DNA from 3 places in the Ureibacillus thermophilus genome. Region 3 is predicted to be linked to each of the others. Evidence: riboswitches for the same ligand, from Rfam matches in the RefSeq annotation. Region 3 holds a riboswitch; each other region holds the start of a gene.

Region 1 (5,476 bases), 1.2 Mb from region 3:
TTGTACCAAGCTGATCAACACTGACTGCTGTATTATTTAATTGCTTAATCCATGGTATAACACCACTTGACATGCCCTTGTATCCTTTGATGGAACTACCTCTTGCACGAATTTTCCCCATATAAACACCGATACCGCCTCCATTTTTAGAAAGCTGGGCAACATCGCTATTACTATCATAGATTCCTTGTAAGCTATCATTTACAGTATCAATAAAGCAGCTAGATAACTGCCCATGTGTTTTTCCGGAATTTGCAAGTGTTGGGGTCGCAACAGTCATATACAGATTGCTTAAAGCCCAATACGCTTCTTTTACATACTCATTTCTCATGGATTTATCTTCGTCTTGCATAAGGTACATCGCAATAATCATCCAGCGTTCTTGTGGCAATTCATAAACATTTTTCTCATAATCCTTTGCTAAATAACGGGTTGCCAAAGATAGAATAGCTGGATATGTAAATAACAAATCCTGTTTAGGTTCAATAACTGATTCAAAATACTCAATGTCTTGTTTTGTATATTTCATTAATAACTTTTCGGAATAGATTCCTTTTTCGGTCAATATCCGAATCAAATCATAAAACGATCCATAAGTACGATTATGATTAAATTCATATCCTCTGTTTCTTGCTGCTTTATAATAAAGATTTTGTAAAAAAATTCTTGCTGCAATATAGGTCCATTCTGTATTTGCTTCATCAATATTTTCAAGAGCATACTTAATTAAAATATCTGCATCTCTCTCATCGAATGGATTGGTTACTCCTGCTTTTCGAATCTTCTCTTTGTATTGGTCTGATGCCAACTTGAAATCATTAAAAATACGATCGATGAATTCAGAAAGTGTTTCCTGTTCAATACTTTGATTTCTTGTCACCTTAATTCCTCCCTAAAAATAAAAAATCCGTCATTCTCGGGGAATAGACGGAAAAAGGAAGAATACGACAGAAATAAAACATATGTAAAATATATCTTTTCCTATCGTTTCTCCTTCTCACACCCCGAAGAATAGAAACTACAAAGTATGGCAGGTCTCCTGGCTCGTGTATCCTCCTACTATAGCCCTTCCCGTATCGTCACCTTTCAGTAAATCGATACAGTGGTTTGCTAATTCGTCCACACTTACAGTTGCGGGGGCAGCTCCAGATTCTCACTGGATTCCCTATTAAGGTATTAAAAATTACCACCATAACTTTATACTCAACATTTTGTGTTATTAAATTTTAAACTACACAATATATAGTGTATGTTATCATATAAAATTCATGCTTACAATCTTAAAAAGTAAATCTAAAATATTTACAAATCGTTTTCATCTAGTATTCTCTTAACTAACTTGCCATATATATAAATTTGGGCTATCTATAAACTATTTATTTAGTTTTTCCATAAGATTTGCTGATAAAAGGGATTTCTTCGGTTTTAGTTAATTTATTCGCTTCAATTGCCATTACAAAAAATACATTCGCTAAAAGTCCTAAAAACTGAAACAAAATTTCCGGCACTTCTCTCTCTTCGCTTACTTTGTGTAAAGCACGATAGCTCTTTTTCGCTTCACTTCGACAAATATGCAATCGCGTCGCCAACTCAGAACCTTGTGGCAAAACGAATTGCTTATTTGTCTCGCCTGCTCGTTCGACAAAATCATCATATACAGATTCCAGCCACATTAAATCTTCTTCTGTAATCGCTAAACGACCTCTTACAGATCCATTTGCATGATAAGCTAACGGTTGGATTTTTCTTAAAATTTGAGTGATTTCTTCAAACTTATGTTCATTTTTGCTTACACTTATGCAATCTCCTATTTTTGTCGTTAAGCTGTCTGTCATAATTTCATAATCTACCAAGCAACTTTTCTCCCGCATAAACGGATAACTAATATAACGCCAGTCTTTTGCCATAGATATCTTCCCTCCCAAAAAGAAAAACTGCTGATTAGTATATCCGATGTGGTGCAATCATGTAAAGTTTTGTTATACTATTGCATTTATTAAATGATTTATGCTAGATTATAGTTAATTTCATATCGAGGGTGTTTAAGTGCTCTTCTTGGAAGAGGTAAAAGGAAAACTAGTGAAAATCTAGTACAGCCCCCGCTACTGTGAGGATGGATGAAACTAACAGTAACCACTGAATGTTACATTCGGGAAGGGTTAGGAGTAAGAGGAAGTCCGAGTCAGGAAGCCTGCTTAAACACTTTGCAAACGTCTTTTCGGGTGGGAAAAGAACGGGTGCAAGCAAGTTATGCTTTTTTGTGCTTTTTAACGCTTTCACGCCTGTATTCCCACTTGGGATATAGGCTTTTTATTTTGGTTTAATGTGTGGCCACACTAAACATATAAAAAATTTTATAGAAAAGGAGATTTGTGATGAATCAATTCACCAAATTGCTACTACCCATATTGCTTTTATTATTTTTAACAGCTTGTAATACCGATACTGCCAATAATGATGATGAAAATTCGACAAATCAACCATCCGAACAAGCTAAACAATCGGCTTATCCGCTGACGGTGACAGATGGCCGTGGTAAGGAAATTACCATTTCGGAAAAACCGAAACGTATTGTTTCGACTGCTTTAGCTGTCGATGAATTGCTGGTGGATTTAGTACCTTCTGAAAATCTTGTAGGCGTCACAGCGATTTCTAGTGATCCAGCGATTTCCAATGTTGCAGGCAAAACCGATTCAATTGAAACGAAATTTGAAACCGTAACAGCCGAGCAAATTTTAGCATTAAAGCCAGATTTAGTGATTATTCCTTCTTACGTTAATCCAGATGTATTGAATCAATTAGAAAATGCCGGAATTACAACATTCCAAGTCATCGATGACACTTCCTTTGAAGGTATTTTAAAAACCGTTGAAACGCTGGGGAAAATTGTCGGAGAACAAGAAAAAGCGAATAACTTAATCTCGGATATTCAAAAACGAATCGATGCATTAAAAGAAAAAGCGGACAAAAAAGAAAATAAACCCCGCGTTCTTTATTACACGGAATACTCCTCCAGTGTGACAGACAATACCACAATCGGTGAAATGATTAAATTAGCCGGCGGAATTAATGTTGTATCGGAAGCGGGGATTGTAGGCGAATCCTACCCTGACTACCCGGAAATTTCAAAAGAGGTATTGGTTCAATTAAAACCAGATGTGATTTTTACAACTGCCTGGGGGTCTACTACAAACAATGGGGAGCCGGCTTTCGTAACAGAATGGAAAAAAGACCCTGCACTAAAAGACGTGCCAGCTATTAAAAACAATAAGATTTATGTGCTAGACAGCGCCAATGTAACCACTGCCTCCCACTATGTAATCGAAGGAGCAGAAGAAATGGCTGCGATTTTATCTAAGGAGTAACAAAAGATGAAGCAACTGAAAATGCCCGTCTTTTTTATCGCCAGTTTTATATTATTTCTATTCAGTATCGTCATCGCCACGAGTTTCGGTGGCGTGACGATTCCCTTTTTTGAAACCGTTCAAGTTTTTTTGGCGAAACTTCCTTTTTTCTATTTTGAAACGGACTCTACCTTTGAACAGATTTTGCTTTATATTCGCTTGCCACGTGTCATTGTAGCAAGCATTGTTGGTGCCAGTTTAGCTGTGTGTGGGGTGGTCATGCAAAGCTTATTCCGCAATCCGATGGCAGAACCGGGCATCATTGGCATCTCATCAGGAGGCTCTTTAGGAGGAGTCATTGCTATTTATTTTGGATTATCCCATATCAGTACCTTTTTTGTTCCTGTCTTTGGTTTTTTAGGGGCTCTCCTCACTTTGCTTCTTGTCTATATCATTTCTACATCAAACGGCAAAACATCCATGTTAACTCTTCTTTTAACAGGGGTCGCCATCAGTTCGTTCATTTCCGCTTGCAGTTCTCTTATTATTACATACGCGAGCTACGGCCAATTGCAGCAAATTCTATACTGGCTTATGGGCAATTTAAATGGACGGGATTGGGATGATGTAAAGCTGTTAATCCTCCCTTTTATCCTTTGCAATATTCTCATATTCAGCTACCGCAAGCAGTTGGATATTTTATTGCTTGGGGAAGAGGAAGCGAAAAACTTGGGCATCCATGTGCAACGGACACGCACCATTTTATTAATTAGCGCTTCTTTATTAACAGGGGTTTGCGTCTCTTTGACTGGCGCCATTGGATTTGTCGGCTTAATTGTTCCTCATATGATTCGCTTGTTGATTGGGCCAACCCATCGTTATTTGATACCAACCAGTCTGATAGGTGGTGCATTATTTTTAACATTGGCTGACTTAATCGCGCGCCTCGTTATTCGCCCAGCTGAAATTCAAATTGGGATCATTACTGCATTCTTAGGCGCTCCATATTTTATTTTCTTAATATTGCGCCAGAAAAAAATGGAGGGACTTTTATGAATGAAGCGGCTCTTGAAATTCAATCTTTAACCTTTCATCGGAATGCCCGAACCATTTTTAATAACCTTTCCTTCACTGTTGAAAAAGGGAAGTTTATTGCCCTCATTGGACCGAATGGAACGGGAAAATCTACCTTATTAAAATGTTTGGCCGGCATTAATCGGATTGATAGCGGAGACATTAAAATTTTTAATCGGTCCCTTCGACAGCTGAAACCTTTGGAAATCGCCAAACGCATCACCTATATGCCCCAAACGACCACATTAGAAACGAATTTTACTGTGCAACAAGTGGTCGAAATGGGGCGTTATCCACACAAAAAACGGTTTTCCCGCTGGATGAAAGCCGATCAGCTGGCCGTCAAAAAAGCGTTGGAGCAAGTCGGCATCAGCCATTTGAAACATCGATTTGTCCCTTCTTTATCTGGAGGAGAACGGCAGCTTGTCTATTTAGCAAAAGCCATTGCTCAAGAAACAGATATTTTACTATTAGATGAACCGACTTCTGACTTAGATATTTACTATCAAGTCATTGTAACGGACATTCTTCATTCTCTCGTACAGGAAGGAAAAACGGTCATAGCAGCCATTCATGATATCAATTTAGCTACCCGCATTTGTGACCAATGTATTTTTTTAAAAAATGGAAAGTTTGTGGCTTATAATGCCCCTTCTGACGCGTTAAATACTGAAAATATTGCCAAAACATTTCAGGTGAAATCCATCATTTATCAAGAACCTTTAACGAAGAAAAAACAGATGATGCCTGTTGATGTATTAACATAGTGAAGGAGTAAAATTCAATGAAAAAAGATTTACGTTATATTTGTTATAGCTATATGAAAGAAAAAAGCTGCAAAGTGGATTATGAAGTGCTTTCAGATGCTTTAACTGTCAGCATTGGCATGGTGATTCCCTATTTAACCAAAGAGCATGAACAAATTATAAAAGATGATCTTATTCGCCTGCAGCAATTAACGTATCACGCCAATGGTTCTGTTCGGGGCAACCTGGCTATCACGGAAGAAGATGTTGAATGGTTAAGCTCACGGTACGACTATTATAGCGGACAAGTGG
Region 2 (5,476 bases), 1.3 Mb from region 3:
CGAATCATGACAAAGGTTTGCAGCCAAGTCAAAAGGGAAGATGCAATAAAAATAGCTGCTAGCAATATTCCCATCCGAACCGTCCCTTTTACATCAAGGGGCAAAACATGATGGTCGATTATATATCCAATCATGAATGGACCTAGAATATTCAAAATGGAAGTAATGACAACAAAAAAAATAACGCTGATAATGCTAATTTTTTGTTTCTTTAAATAACTCCAAATCCGTTTAATCGTCGCCTTTTGGTTTTTTATCTTTGCCGCCGGAGCGCCCGGACCCCTCCCTGGACCTCTGCCTTTGCCTGAAAGGGATTCCTGCAATCTATTCATGCAGTATACCTCCCTTTTCAACTTGAGTTGCTACAATTTCTCTATAATGTTCGCTTGTTTTTAATAATTCTTCATGAGTGCCTTTAGCAACAATGCGGCCATCTTCTAAAACAAGAATGAGATTTGCGTGTTGAATGGATGAAATTTTGGATGACACAATGAACTTCGTGCTGCCTTTCAATTCTTTCATATTCTTTTGAATCATCTTTTCTGTGATGCTATCCACTGCTGAAGTGGTATCATCCAATACTAAAATTTTTGGTTTTCGAATTAATGCCCGGCTCATGGCAAGCCGCTGCTTCTGACCACCGGATAAATTCGTTGCCCCTTGGGTTAACTCATGCTGCTCTTTTTTATCCAGCTTTTCAACAAATTCAATGGCATTGGATGCTACAAGTGCCTCTTTAATTTCTTCTTTCGTTGCATCACTTTTTCCATACTTCAAGTTTTCCTCAATGGTTGTTGAAAACAATGTCGCTTTTTGAGGCGCAAAAGCCATCGCGTTTCTTAATGTTTCGATGTCATATTGCTGAATTGGAAAGCCGTCAATATAAATCGTTCCTTCATCCACATCCATTAAGCGCGCTAGCAGTTTTATTAATGTGGATTTTCCGCTGCCGGTCATCCCGATGATTCCGACAGTGCTACCCGCTTTCGCTTCAAAGGAGATATCTTTCAACACCGGTTCCACTTGTTTATTGTAGGAAAAACTTACATGCTCAAAGTTCACATCACCAAGGATTTCTTTTTTCACTGGATTTTCTGCATTCGTAATGTCCGGCTGTTCTTCTAATACAACCACAACCCGTTCCGCACTTGGAATCGCCCGCGCAATCTGAATTAATACATTACTGGAACTCATAAGGCCATTCATAATCATCATTAAATAGTTGATGAACGCCACAATCACCCCGATCTCATTGGCACCTGCCTCCACCTTTACCACACCAAGCATAAGCGCAAGCACGATGCCAATATTCACAACAAACTGTGTAATAGGCATTAAAGCGGCAATGACTTGGTCGGCTGTCATATTGCGCTTCGTTAATTCTTCATTGACTCCTGTAAATTGCTTCACTTGGTGGCGCATGCGGTTAAATGCTTTAATGACGCGGATGCCTGACAAATTTTCCTGCACACGTGTATTCACGCCGTCAATCGCTTCTTGCACTTTTCGGAATAATGTAATGGATAATTTAATAAACACATATAAACAGATGATTAAAACAGGAACAACGAAAAATAATATAGGAAATAAATCCCTTGCCGTGAAGAATACGACCAAGACGGCCCCAATAAACATGAAAGGACCTCGGACAAACACTTTTAAAAGCATATTCAATGCTCTTTGCAGCATTTCAACATCGTTTGTTAAATTGGTAATCAACTTTCCTAACGTGAACTTGTCCTTATTGCTGTTTGAAAAATAAGTAATCGTTTCATATAAGTCTGCCCGAATATCGGCCGCAAAGTTGACCGCTGCTTTAGAACTGAAAAAATTGCAGCCTGCCCCTCCAAGCCAACCGATTATGGCGCATGCAATCATCACAATAAACATCCCAACGATATAGAGTGTATTATTCATTACAATTCCATCATCGATGATTTTTTGCATAATGGTTGGCTGTACTAAATCCATCGCTACTTCTAATATCATGAGAATCGGCGCCAACACAGCAAAATGCTTATAGGGCTTTAAATATTTTGAAAGCTTTAACACTGCATGCATGTTTTAACTCCTTCACTACTGTGCTTCCATACTTTATCGTCAAGATATTAAGCTCCTCCATATTTCAACATTCATCAAGCCTTTTATGCAATAGGCAACCGAAAAATCTTGACGAGAATTTATTTTCATCATACAGTATTTTAAAAAGAATATCCTCGTAATTAGGTGCCCATTTAGGGAGAATAGGGAATAAAGTGAGAATCTTTAGCGGACCCACCACTGTATCGGGGAGCAATATAGAAAATGCCACTGGGAAACTGGGAAGGCCTATATTTGCGATGAACCTAAGCCAGGAGACCTGCCTAATTACTTGAAAACATACAGTACGATGGTAAAGTCTGTAGTTTATTTGGCATGCCAATAAACTGCAGACTTTTCTTATTTCAATAATCGATGGAGGAGATTCAATTGGAACTATTGCAATCGACATTACAAAACATTAAACAACTTAATAAAGAAGTGATGGAAAAAGCAAGAGAAAGAGTAGATGCTCTTTGTAAACCGCCAGGCAGTTTAGGAAAATTAGAACAAATCGCGATACAACTTGCTGGAATATCTGAGAAACTAGAGCTTGATGTATCCAATAAAGCGGTTATTTCATTAGCTGCGGATCACGGAGTATATGAAGAAAATGTTTCAAATAACCCCCAATTTGTAACGGTAATGCAGGCAATTGGCTTTGCTAAAGGGTTTACAGGAGTATGTGCTATTGCAAAAGCAGCAGGTGCAAAAGTCGTTCCAGTAGATATTGGCATTAAAGAAGATTTACCAAAAGATTCTGGAGTCATCGTCAAAAAAGTGAAATACGGAACGGATAATATGGCTAAGGGACCAGCAATGTCACGACAAGAAGCGATTCAAGCGATTGAAGTAGGTATTGAAATTGCCGATGAACAAGTGAAACAAGGTATCCATGTTTTAGCAACTGGAGAAATGGGAATTTGTAATACCACTCCAAGTAGTGCTGTCCTATCCGCATTCTGTGGTTGTGACCCGGCTATTGTAACAGGTATGGGAGCTGGGGTAGATAGTCTTCAACATAAGATTGACGTCATTCGAAGATCTCTTGACATAAATACGCCAAATCCAAATGACCCAATTGATGTGTTAGCGAAAGTTGGCGGTTTGGAATTAGGGGGAATGGCAGGCGTAGTCCTAGGTGCTGCAGCAAATCGTGTTCCTGTAGTAGTGGACGGTTTTATTTCCACAGTTTCTGCACTTATTGCTTATAAATTAGAACCGAAAGTGAAGGATTACATTATTCCATCCCATCTGTCAGAAGAGCCTGGAGCAAAAATTGTAAACGAGTTATTAGGGTTAGAGCCTATGTTGAATATGAATATGCGATTAGGCGAAGGTTCAGGAGCAGCCCTTGCTTTTCCTATTCTTGATGCCGCATGTTCTATGATGAACACCATGACTACTTTAGAAGAATCTCATCAATATATGCTAAAAATCATGGGGAGTCAAACAGTTTAAAGGATAGAGGTTGGGACAAATCTAAAAAAAGAGGCTGGGACAAAACCCCCTCTAAAATGGAAACAGCCCATGAAATTTTGGAATGAAATTTCATGGGCTGTTTTTCATTTTTTCAATAAAAAATACCAAAAACAATGGGGATAAATGGAAAAAAGGAGAATTTGAGTTGGCTCAAATTCTCCTTTTTCCTATCTAGAAGCTAGTTTTGTCCCAGCCTCTTTTTTGATATGTTATTAAAATTGATTTCCGTTCCGGGGACGCTTTCCACGGGCCCGGCTCGTCGCAGGAGTCGCCCCGTCACTTCAATCAATTTTTCGTTAGTTCAATTTTTTATCAAAACTATTTCAACTCCCCCTTTCATTTTTTGTTTATGTCCCCGCCTCCTTTATTATCATAAAGAAACTCTTTCAATTAATTCCTTTGAATTGTTTTTCGGAGAATTTACTAGATTAAATACTGGATAGGCAGTTAACCACTCTGAAAGGCAAGGTTTAAGCAGCGATTTTAATTTCTTTCACCCCTAATGAGAGTCTAACCATTCTTTTTGCTGTTCCTTATTTAAAATGACCGGCATTCGGTCATGGATTGGGGCCATTAATTCATTTTCCTTCGTTGTTAAGATCGTACACGTATGAATCTTTTCTCCCTCTTGACTGCGCCAAGTATTCCATAATCCCGCAACTGCAAATACTTCGTCATCTTTCCTTTTTATTCGCATTGGGACTTTCGAATTTCCTTCCCTTTTCCATTCGTAAAAGGAGTCATCGGGATAATACATCTCCGTTCATAAAATGATTTTTAAAAACTTGCTTTCTCGTCGACAGTTTCAGATCGGGCATTGATTATTTTTGATGCGATATTTCCGTCTTTTGCCTACGAAGGAAGGAATCCCTATTTTAAGAACCCCATACGATTTTTATCTCCATCATTAATGATTGCTACAATTTGTTGACTTGGAGCAATATTATAACTTTCCTTGTATAACTCCTCGGAAAAAGCCTCTGCTACATCAAATTCTTCAATCAACTGATGATACGAGCAAAACAACGTAAATCGACCACACATAGCCATCCCCAAAAAATTAAAGTTTTCATTATAAGTATTTTCTACTTCATTTCATCATAAAAAAACAGTATGATAAAAATACAGTATGGAAGCAATATCCGAACTTTCAATTACTGTAATAAAGGAGCAAAGCATATGAAATTAAGAGTATCTGCAGTTCAATATCATTTACACACGATTCAATCATTCGAAGATTTTGCCATGCAATGTGAACACTACATCAAAACCGCTTTGGAATTTGATTCGGATTTTATCGTGTTTCCAGAATTTTTAACAACTCAATTACTTTCTTTCAAAAAGCAAAATGGTTCAAATCAAACAATCCATGATTTACCTAGTTATACAGAACAATATGAAGATTTATTTATTAAATTTGCTAAAAAATACAATATCCATATTATCGGCGGAACACATGTAGTAGAAGTTAACAATCAACTACGAAATACCGCATTTTTCTTTGACCCTGAAGGCCGCATTATGCGACAAGAAAAGCTGCATATCACGCCAGTTGAAATCAGCGCTTGGAATATGGCAAAAGGAGAAGAATTAAAAATTTTTGACACCAAATATGGAAAGATTGCGATTTTAACTTGTTACGATATTGAATTTCCTGAAATTGTACGTATAGCGAAAGCGCGAGGAGCCGATATCATTTTTTGTCCTTCCTGTACCGATAACCAACATGGGTATTATCGTGTTCGATATACAAGTCATGCTCGGGCAATAGAAAATCAAGTATATGTCGTTCTATCAGGAACTGTAGGTTCACTTCCAACTGTTGACTTTATGAGATCGAACTTTAGTCAAGCAGCTATTATCACTCCTAATGATATTCCTTTCCCTCCAAGAGGGGTTTTAGCAGAAGGAGAAG
Region 3 (5,476 bases):
CCGGTTATTGGTATATCCGTAGAAAGGAACAAACGAGCGATTGGTTTTATTCCATGATTCATGACCATTTAATCGATTCATTTTTTGGCAAGAAAGAAAACAAAGAGTTAGTGAAACGATTAGAAGAAGAAATTTTACAAGGGAAGCTTACGGTCACTCAAGGAATTCACCAACTATTCCCTGAAAATGGCTAAATTGAAACCGTAATCCATTGAATGGGTATTTCATTTCTTCCTTTTCGAATTTGCTATGAACTCTTTTGTTCACTATGCTAAAATGAATAATTGAAAGGAGAATGAATAACATGATGGATTACGATTTATTTATGCAAGAAATTATCACAACAGCCCGTGCCGAAATGGAAGCGGCGGGATATGAGCAGCTAAGAACGCCTGAAGAGGTGGAAAAAGCTTTTGCACGCCCTGGGACAACCCTTGTTATGATCAACTCTGTATGCGGTTGTGCGGGTGGAATTGCACGTCCTGCAGCAGCTAACGCCATCCATTATGATAAACGGCCAGATCATTTAGTAACCGTTTTCGCTGGACAAGATAAAGAAGCAACAGCAGCTGCACGCGCGCACTTTGGAGATGAGCACATTCCTTCCTCTCCAGCCTTTGTCTTATTGAAAGATGGTAAAGTGGTGGCGGATATCCCACGCCATGAGATTGAAGGGCATGATGTAATGTCTGTCATCACGAATTTGCAGGCTTATTTTGAAGAATATTGCGATGAAGTTTAATGAAATGAAGAATCCGCATACTAATTTTCTCCGCAATAGTATGGCGGATTCTACATTTTGTCTTTTTATAGATTCAGAGCCAATTCTATTTTCTGAAATCATAAAATTTTATCAGTATCCTGAATATTATTTCTAAAATCTGTTATGATACAGTTTAAAGGGCTAAAAAATGTTTTTTTAACAAAATAAAAAATAGCGATTACTTAATCGTAACCGCTGTTTGCTGTTAGAAAAATGTCGCTAATCCAAATGCGATTGTGGATAGTAACATAATTGCAATCATCGCATACACAACTATTTTTTGAAATTTTTTATTGCTCATTTTCTCGCTCTCTCCTTTTTTTCATAGATTTAGTTTATCAAATTTGAAAAATTTCTCAAGTACGTAGCGTAATTTTCGCAAATTCGCTACAATAGGTTATGTACTATAACAGAAGGGGTGTCATCATGGAAAAAGTCGATCATATAGGGATAGCCGTAAAAAACCTAGACGAATCAGTGAAATATTATACTGAAGTGTTAGGTTTAAAACTAGAAAGAATTGAAGAAGTTCCAACTCAAAATGTGCGTGTAGCGTTTATTGATGCCGGAAACGTACATATTGAATTGTTGCAGCCATTAAGCGAAGAAGGAGCCATTTACAATCATATTCAAAAACGTGGCGAAGGAATTCAACACATTTGCTTCAAAGTGGAGAATATTCGTGAAAAAATGGCGGAATTAAAAGAAAAAGGGGTTCGCCTCCTTTCAGAAGAACCGATTCCTGCTGCCGGTGGTGCAGAAGCTTGCTTTATTCATCCAAAAGATAGTTTTGGAGTTTTATATGAACTATATGAAAAAAATGGAAAAGGGGTTAATGAATAATGGATATGCTAGATAAAATTGATGAAATGTATGACCGAAAAAGGGAGATTTACTTAGGCGGCGGCGACAAACGCATTGCAAAGCAGCATGAAAAAGGCAAACTCACTGCCCGTGAGCGAATTGATTTATTGTTAGATGAAGGTACTTTTGTCGAAATTAATCCATTTATTACTCACCGTGTTACAGATTTCGGCATGGGTGAACAAAAAGGGCCTGGTGACGGCGTTGTAACAGGTTATGGTAAAGTCAACGGCCGCCCTGTATATTTATTTGCTCAAGATTTCACAGTGTTCGGTGGTGCATTAGGCGAAATGCACGCGAAAAAAATTGCGGCGGTAATGGATTTAGCAGCGAAAAACGGTGCCCCATTCATCGGCATCAATGACTCTGGCGGCGCCCGCATTCAAGAAGGCGTACTTTCATTAGACGGCTATGGCCACATTTTCTACCGTAACTCCATTTATTCTGGAGTAATTCCGCAAATCTCTGTAATCATGGGTCCATGTGCAGGTGGAGCAGTATATTCACCAGCGATTACTGACTTTATTTTAATGGTGGACAAAACTTCTCAAATGTTCATTACGGGTCCAAAAGTAATTGAAGCGGTTACAGGAGAAAAAATATCGTCAGAAGATTTAGGCGGTTCAAAAGTGCATAACTCTATCAGCGGTAATGCCCATTTCCGTGCTCCTTCTGAAGAAGAAGCGATTCAACAAATTAGAAGATTATTAAGCTACTTACCGCAAAACTATAAAGAAAAACCAATTCGTTTGCCACGTCCAGAAGGCGATGATTGGCGTCCTGAATTAATTGACGTTGTGCCAATCGAACCAACTCGTCCATATGATGTTCGTAAAGTAATTGAGCAAGTGGTGGATGAAGGTTCCTTCATGGAAGTGCATTCAGAATTTGCGAAAAACATCGTCGTTGGATTTGCACGCATTGGAGGTTATTCAGTAGGGCTTGTATGTAACCAGCCTAAAGCTTTAGCTGGAGGACTTGATATCGATTCATCCGACAAAGCGTCCAGATTCATTCGCACTTGCGATGCATTCAATATTCCAATCATTACATTTGAAGACGTGTCAGGATTCTTCCCAGGCGTTAAACAAGAACATGGCGGTATCATCCGTCACGGTGCAAAAATCTTGTATGCTTATTCTGAAGCAACAGTGCCAAAAATTACTGTAATTTTACGTAAAGCATACGGCGGTGCATACGTGGCATTGAACTCTAAATCCATCGGTGCCGACCTTGTATTTGCTTGGCCAAATGCAGAAATCGCTGTAATGGGTGCTGCGGGTGCGGCAAATATCATCTTTGCAAACGAAATTGCCAATTCCCCAGATCCAGAAAAAACACGCCAAGAAAAAATTGAAGAATATAAAGAAAAATTCGCAAATCCTTACGTTGCTGCTTCACTTGGAATGGTGGATGACGTCATCGATCCAAGAGAAACGCGCATTAAGTTAATTCAAGGATTAGAAATGCTTGAAAATAAAGAAGAATCAAGACCTAAGAAAAAACACGGAAATATTCCGCTATAATCCAATGCATACGAACATTTGTAGTACAAGCCAATCCCGGTTTGTACTACTTTTTTTCTAAAAATTTTAAATAGGTTATCTATTTTGATACAAAAGAAAGCAAAAATCTTCATTTTGTAATGGCTGAAAGAAAAAATGAGTTGTCAAATTTTTAATTCTATTTAGAAAGATATAGAAATTTTTGAATCTATATGCTACAATGCTATTAAATTTCAACAATTGAATATTCCATACGGTGCTAATGAAAATTAGCTTAATAGGGAAACTAGTGAAAATCTAGTGCGGTCCCGCCACTGTGAAGAGGAGCTCAAAATCAAATGCCACTGTGAAAATGGGAAGGCGATTTTGAAGCGATGAATCTAAGCCAGGAGACCTGCCGTATGGAGTGGATGGTAGTGTCCTACGAGGATAGGTACACGAATAGGCATCATACTAGCATTATGCGTATCGTTATGCCTTGTTGTGGGACACTGCTATTTTAGCAGTGTTTTTTTATTATTCATATATTTTTTTAGGAGGGTTTTTATGAACATTTCGTTTAAAAAGCCAATTTATTTTTTAGCATTATTGTTGTTGGTTCCTAAGCCTGCCTTTGCTATGCACATCATGGAAGGTTTTTTGCCGGCAGAATGGGCTGTCTTTTGGTGGCTCGTAACATTACCTTTTCTAATAATAGGGTTAAAGAAAATAAGCAATCTTATAAAGGATCATTCTGAGACAAAATTATTGCTGGGTTTATCCGGAGCATTCGCATTCGTTTTATCCGCTTTAAAAATTCCTTCCGTTACAGGGAGTTGTTCTCATCCTACCGGGGTGGGTTTAGGAACGATTTTATTTGGTCCTTTTGTAATGAGTGTTCTAGGTAGTATTGTTTTGCTGTTTCAATCATTGCTATTGGCGCATGGGGGGTTAACGACGCTTGGTGCCAATGCATTTTCTATGGCTGTTGCCGGTCCTTTTATTGCATATGGAGTATTTAAGGGGGCGCAAAAGATCGGTCTAACGTTTACATTTGCAGTCTTTTTGGCTGCCTCATTAGCTGATTTAGGCACTTACGTCATTACATCTATTCAACTTGCACTTGCTTTTCCCTCTGAAGTGGGTGGTATATTTGCTTCATTTGTCAAATTCGCTAGCGTCTTTGCAATTACTCAAATTCCTTTAGCGATTGTAGAAGGGTTGCTTTCAGTCATGGTGATGAATTTCTTGGTGAAATATAACGTAAATGAATTAAAGTTGCTTCAAGTGTTAAACAAAACTCAGGAGGCGAAATAGATGTTAAAAAATAACGCATTTATCTTATTTATTACGATAGCTTTGATTTGCATTCCGCTGATGTTCAATGGAAATGCAGAATACGGCGGTGCAGACGGGGAAGCGGAAGAATTGATCACAGAGCTGAACGAATCCTATAAACCTTGGTTTTCTAGTATATGGGAACCTCCTAGTGGTGAAATCGAAAGTTTATTATTCGTCTTGCAAGGAGCTGCCGGTGCTGGGTTTATCGGTTATTTTATAGGATATATGAGAGGCCGGAATAGGGGCGGAAATGCTGAGATACCGAAATGAGAATGCTGGAATTTTACGCTTATCATTCACCATTAAGAAACATACATCCGATTGAAAAAATAGTATTTGCATTGATTCCTTTAATACTTAATATCCTGTTTCAAAATATATACACGTCTTTATTCATATTTTTCATCATGGTTGTGATTACCATAATTTTTGGCAAAATTCCTGTTCGTATATATTGGAAGTTATTGTTAATTCCCGTCACTTTTTTATTATCAAGTATACTGGTTATTTTACTCAGCTTTACCGAAAGCCCTTTAGAAGGAGCAATTTTTCAATCCATCATTGGTCCCGTTGTTATTTCAATCATGAAGGAAAGTATTGAAAAGGCCTTGACTTTATTTTCTGTTTCCTTATCGAGTATCAGTTGCTTGTACTTCTTAATCTTAACGACAACCATTCAGGATGTTCTGTTTGGTTTACAGTGCTTGAAAGTTCCGCAGGTTTTGTTGGATTTAATCGCATTAATCTATCGATTTATATTTTTATTTCTGGATTCAAGCAGGACAATATTTCTTGCACAAAAAGCAAGATTGGGACATGGTTCATCTATCAAAACGATAAAGTCGATTGGACTTATTATTAGCGCTTTATTTGTTAAGGTATTCCATGAAATGAAAGATTTAAACAACGCAGTCAATGCAAGAAGTTTAAATAGTTATATGGCTGTTATTGCAAGAACAATTCCATTTTCAAGAAGCCGTTGGATATTCATTATGTTAATCAGTATATTGATTATCGCTTTTAA

Evidence for each region. A riboswitch is a leader RNA that binds a small molecule or an ion and turns the genes downstream of it on or off. The one in region 3 is predicted to bind cobalamin.
Region 1: another riboswitch for cobalamin. It lies ahead of DKZ56_RS03630 (ABC transporter substrate-binding protein); the one in region 3 lies ahead of DKZ56_RS09680 (energy-coupling factor ABC transporter permease).
Region 2: another riboswitch for cobalamin. It lies ahead of cobT (nicotinate-nucleotide--dimethylbenzimidazole phosphoribosyltransferase); the one in region 3 lies ahead of DKZ56_RS09680 (energy-coupling factor ABC transporter permease).

What each region holds. Positions count from the first base shown of each region.
Region 1 covers NZ_CP036528.1:737,455-742,930, reverse strand. Annotated here, with positions in the region: gene DKZ56_RS03640 (ribonucleoside-diphosphate reductase subunit alpha) at 1-835, opposite strand, end outside; cobalamin riboswitch at 1,013-1,210, opposite strand; gene DKZ56_RS03635 (hypothetical protein) at 1,377-1,907, opposite strand; cobalamin riboswitch at 2,028-2,213, shown strand; gene DKZ56_RS03630 (ABC transporter substrate-binding protein) at 2,376-3,365, shown strand; gene DKZ56_RS03625 (FecCD family ABC transporter permease) at 3,372-4,400, shown strand; gene DKZ56_RS03620 (ABC transporter ATP-binding protein) at 4,397-5,185, shown strand; gene DKZ56_RS03615 (ATP:cob(I)alamin adenosyltransferase) at 5,203-5,476, shown strand, end outside.
Region 2 covers NZ_CP036528.1:705,259-710,734, reverse strand. Annotated here, with positions in the region: gene DKZ56_RS03475 (ABC transporter ATP-binding protein) at 1-332, opposite strand, end outside; gene DKZ56_RS03470 (ABC transporter ATP-binding protein) at 325-2,061, opposite strand; cobalamin riboswitch at 2,208-2,381, shown strand; gene cobT (nicotinate-nucleotide--dimethylbenzimidazole phosphoribosyltransferase) at 2,470-3,540, shown strand; partial or broken gene DKZ56_RS03460 (SOS response-associated peptidase) at 3,932-4,605, opposite strand; gene DKZ56_RS03455 (carbon-nitrogen hydrolase family protein) at 4,741-5,476, shown strand, end outside.
Region 3 covers NZ_CP036528.1:1,956,913-1,962,388, forward strand. Annotated here, with positions in the region: gene meaB (methylmalonyl Co-A mutase-associated GTPase MeaB) at 1-194, shown strand, start outside; gene DKZ56_RS09660 (BrxA/BrxB family bacilliredoxin) at 305-742, shown strand; gene prli42 (stressosome-associated protein Prli42) at 969-1,064, opposite strand; gene mce (methylmalonyl-CoA epimerase) at 1,190-1,606, shown strand; gene DKZ56_RS09675 (acyl-CoA carboxylase subunit beta) at 1,606-3,153, shown strand; cobalamin riboswitch at 3,370-3,548, shown strand; gene DKZ56_RS09680 (energy-coupling factor ABC transporter permease) at 3,679-4,428, shown strand; gene DKZ56_RS09685 (energy-coupling factor ABC transporter substrate-binding protein) at 4,429-4,722, shown strand; gene cbiQ (cobalt ECF transporter T component CbiQ) at 4,719-5,476, shown strand, end outside.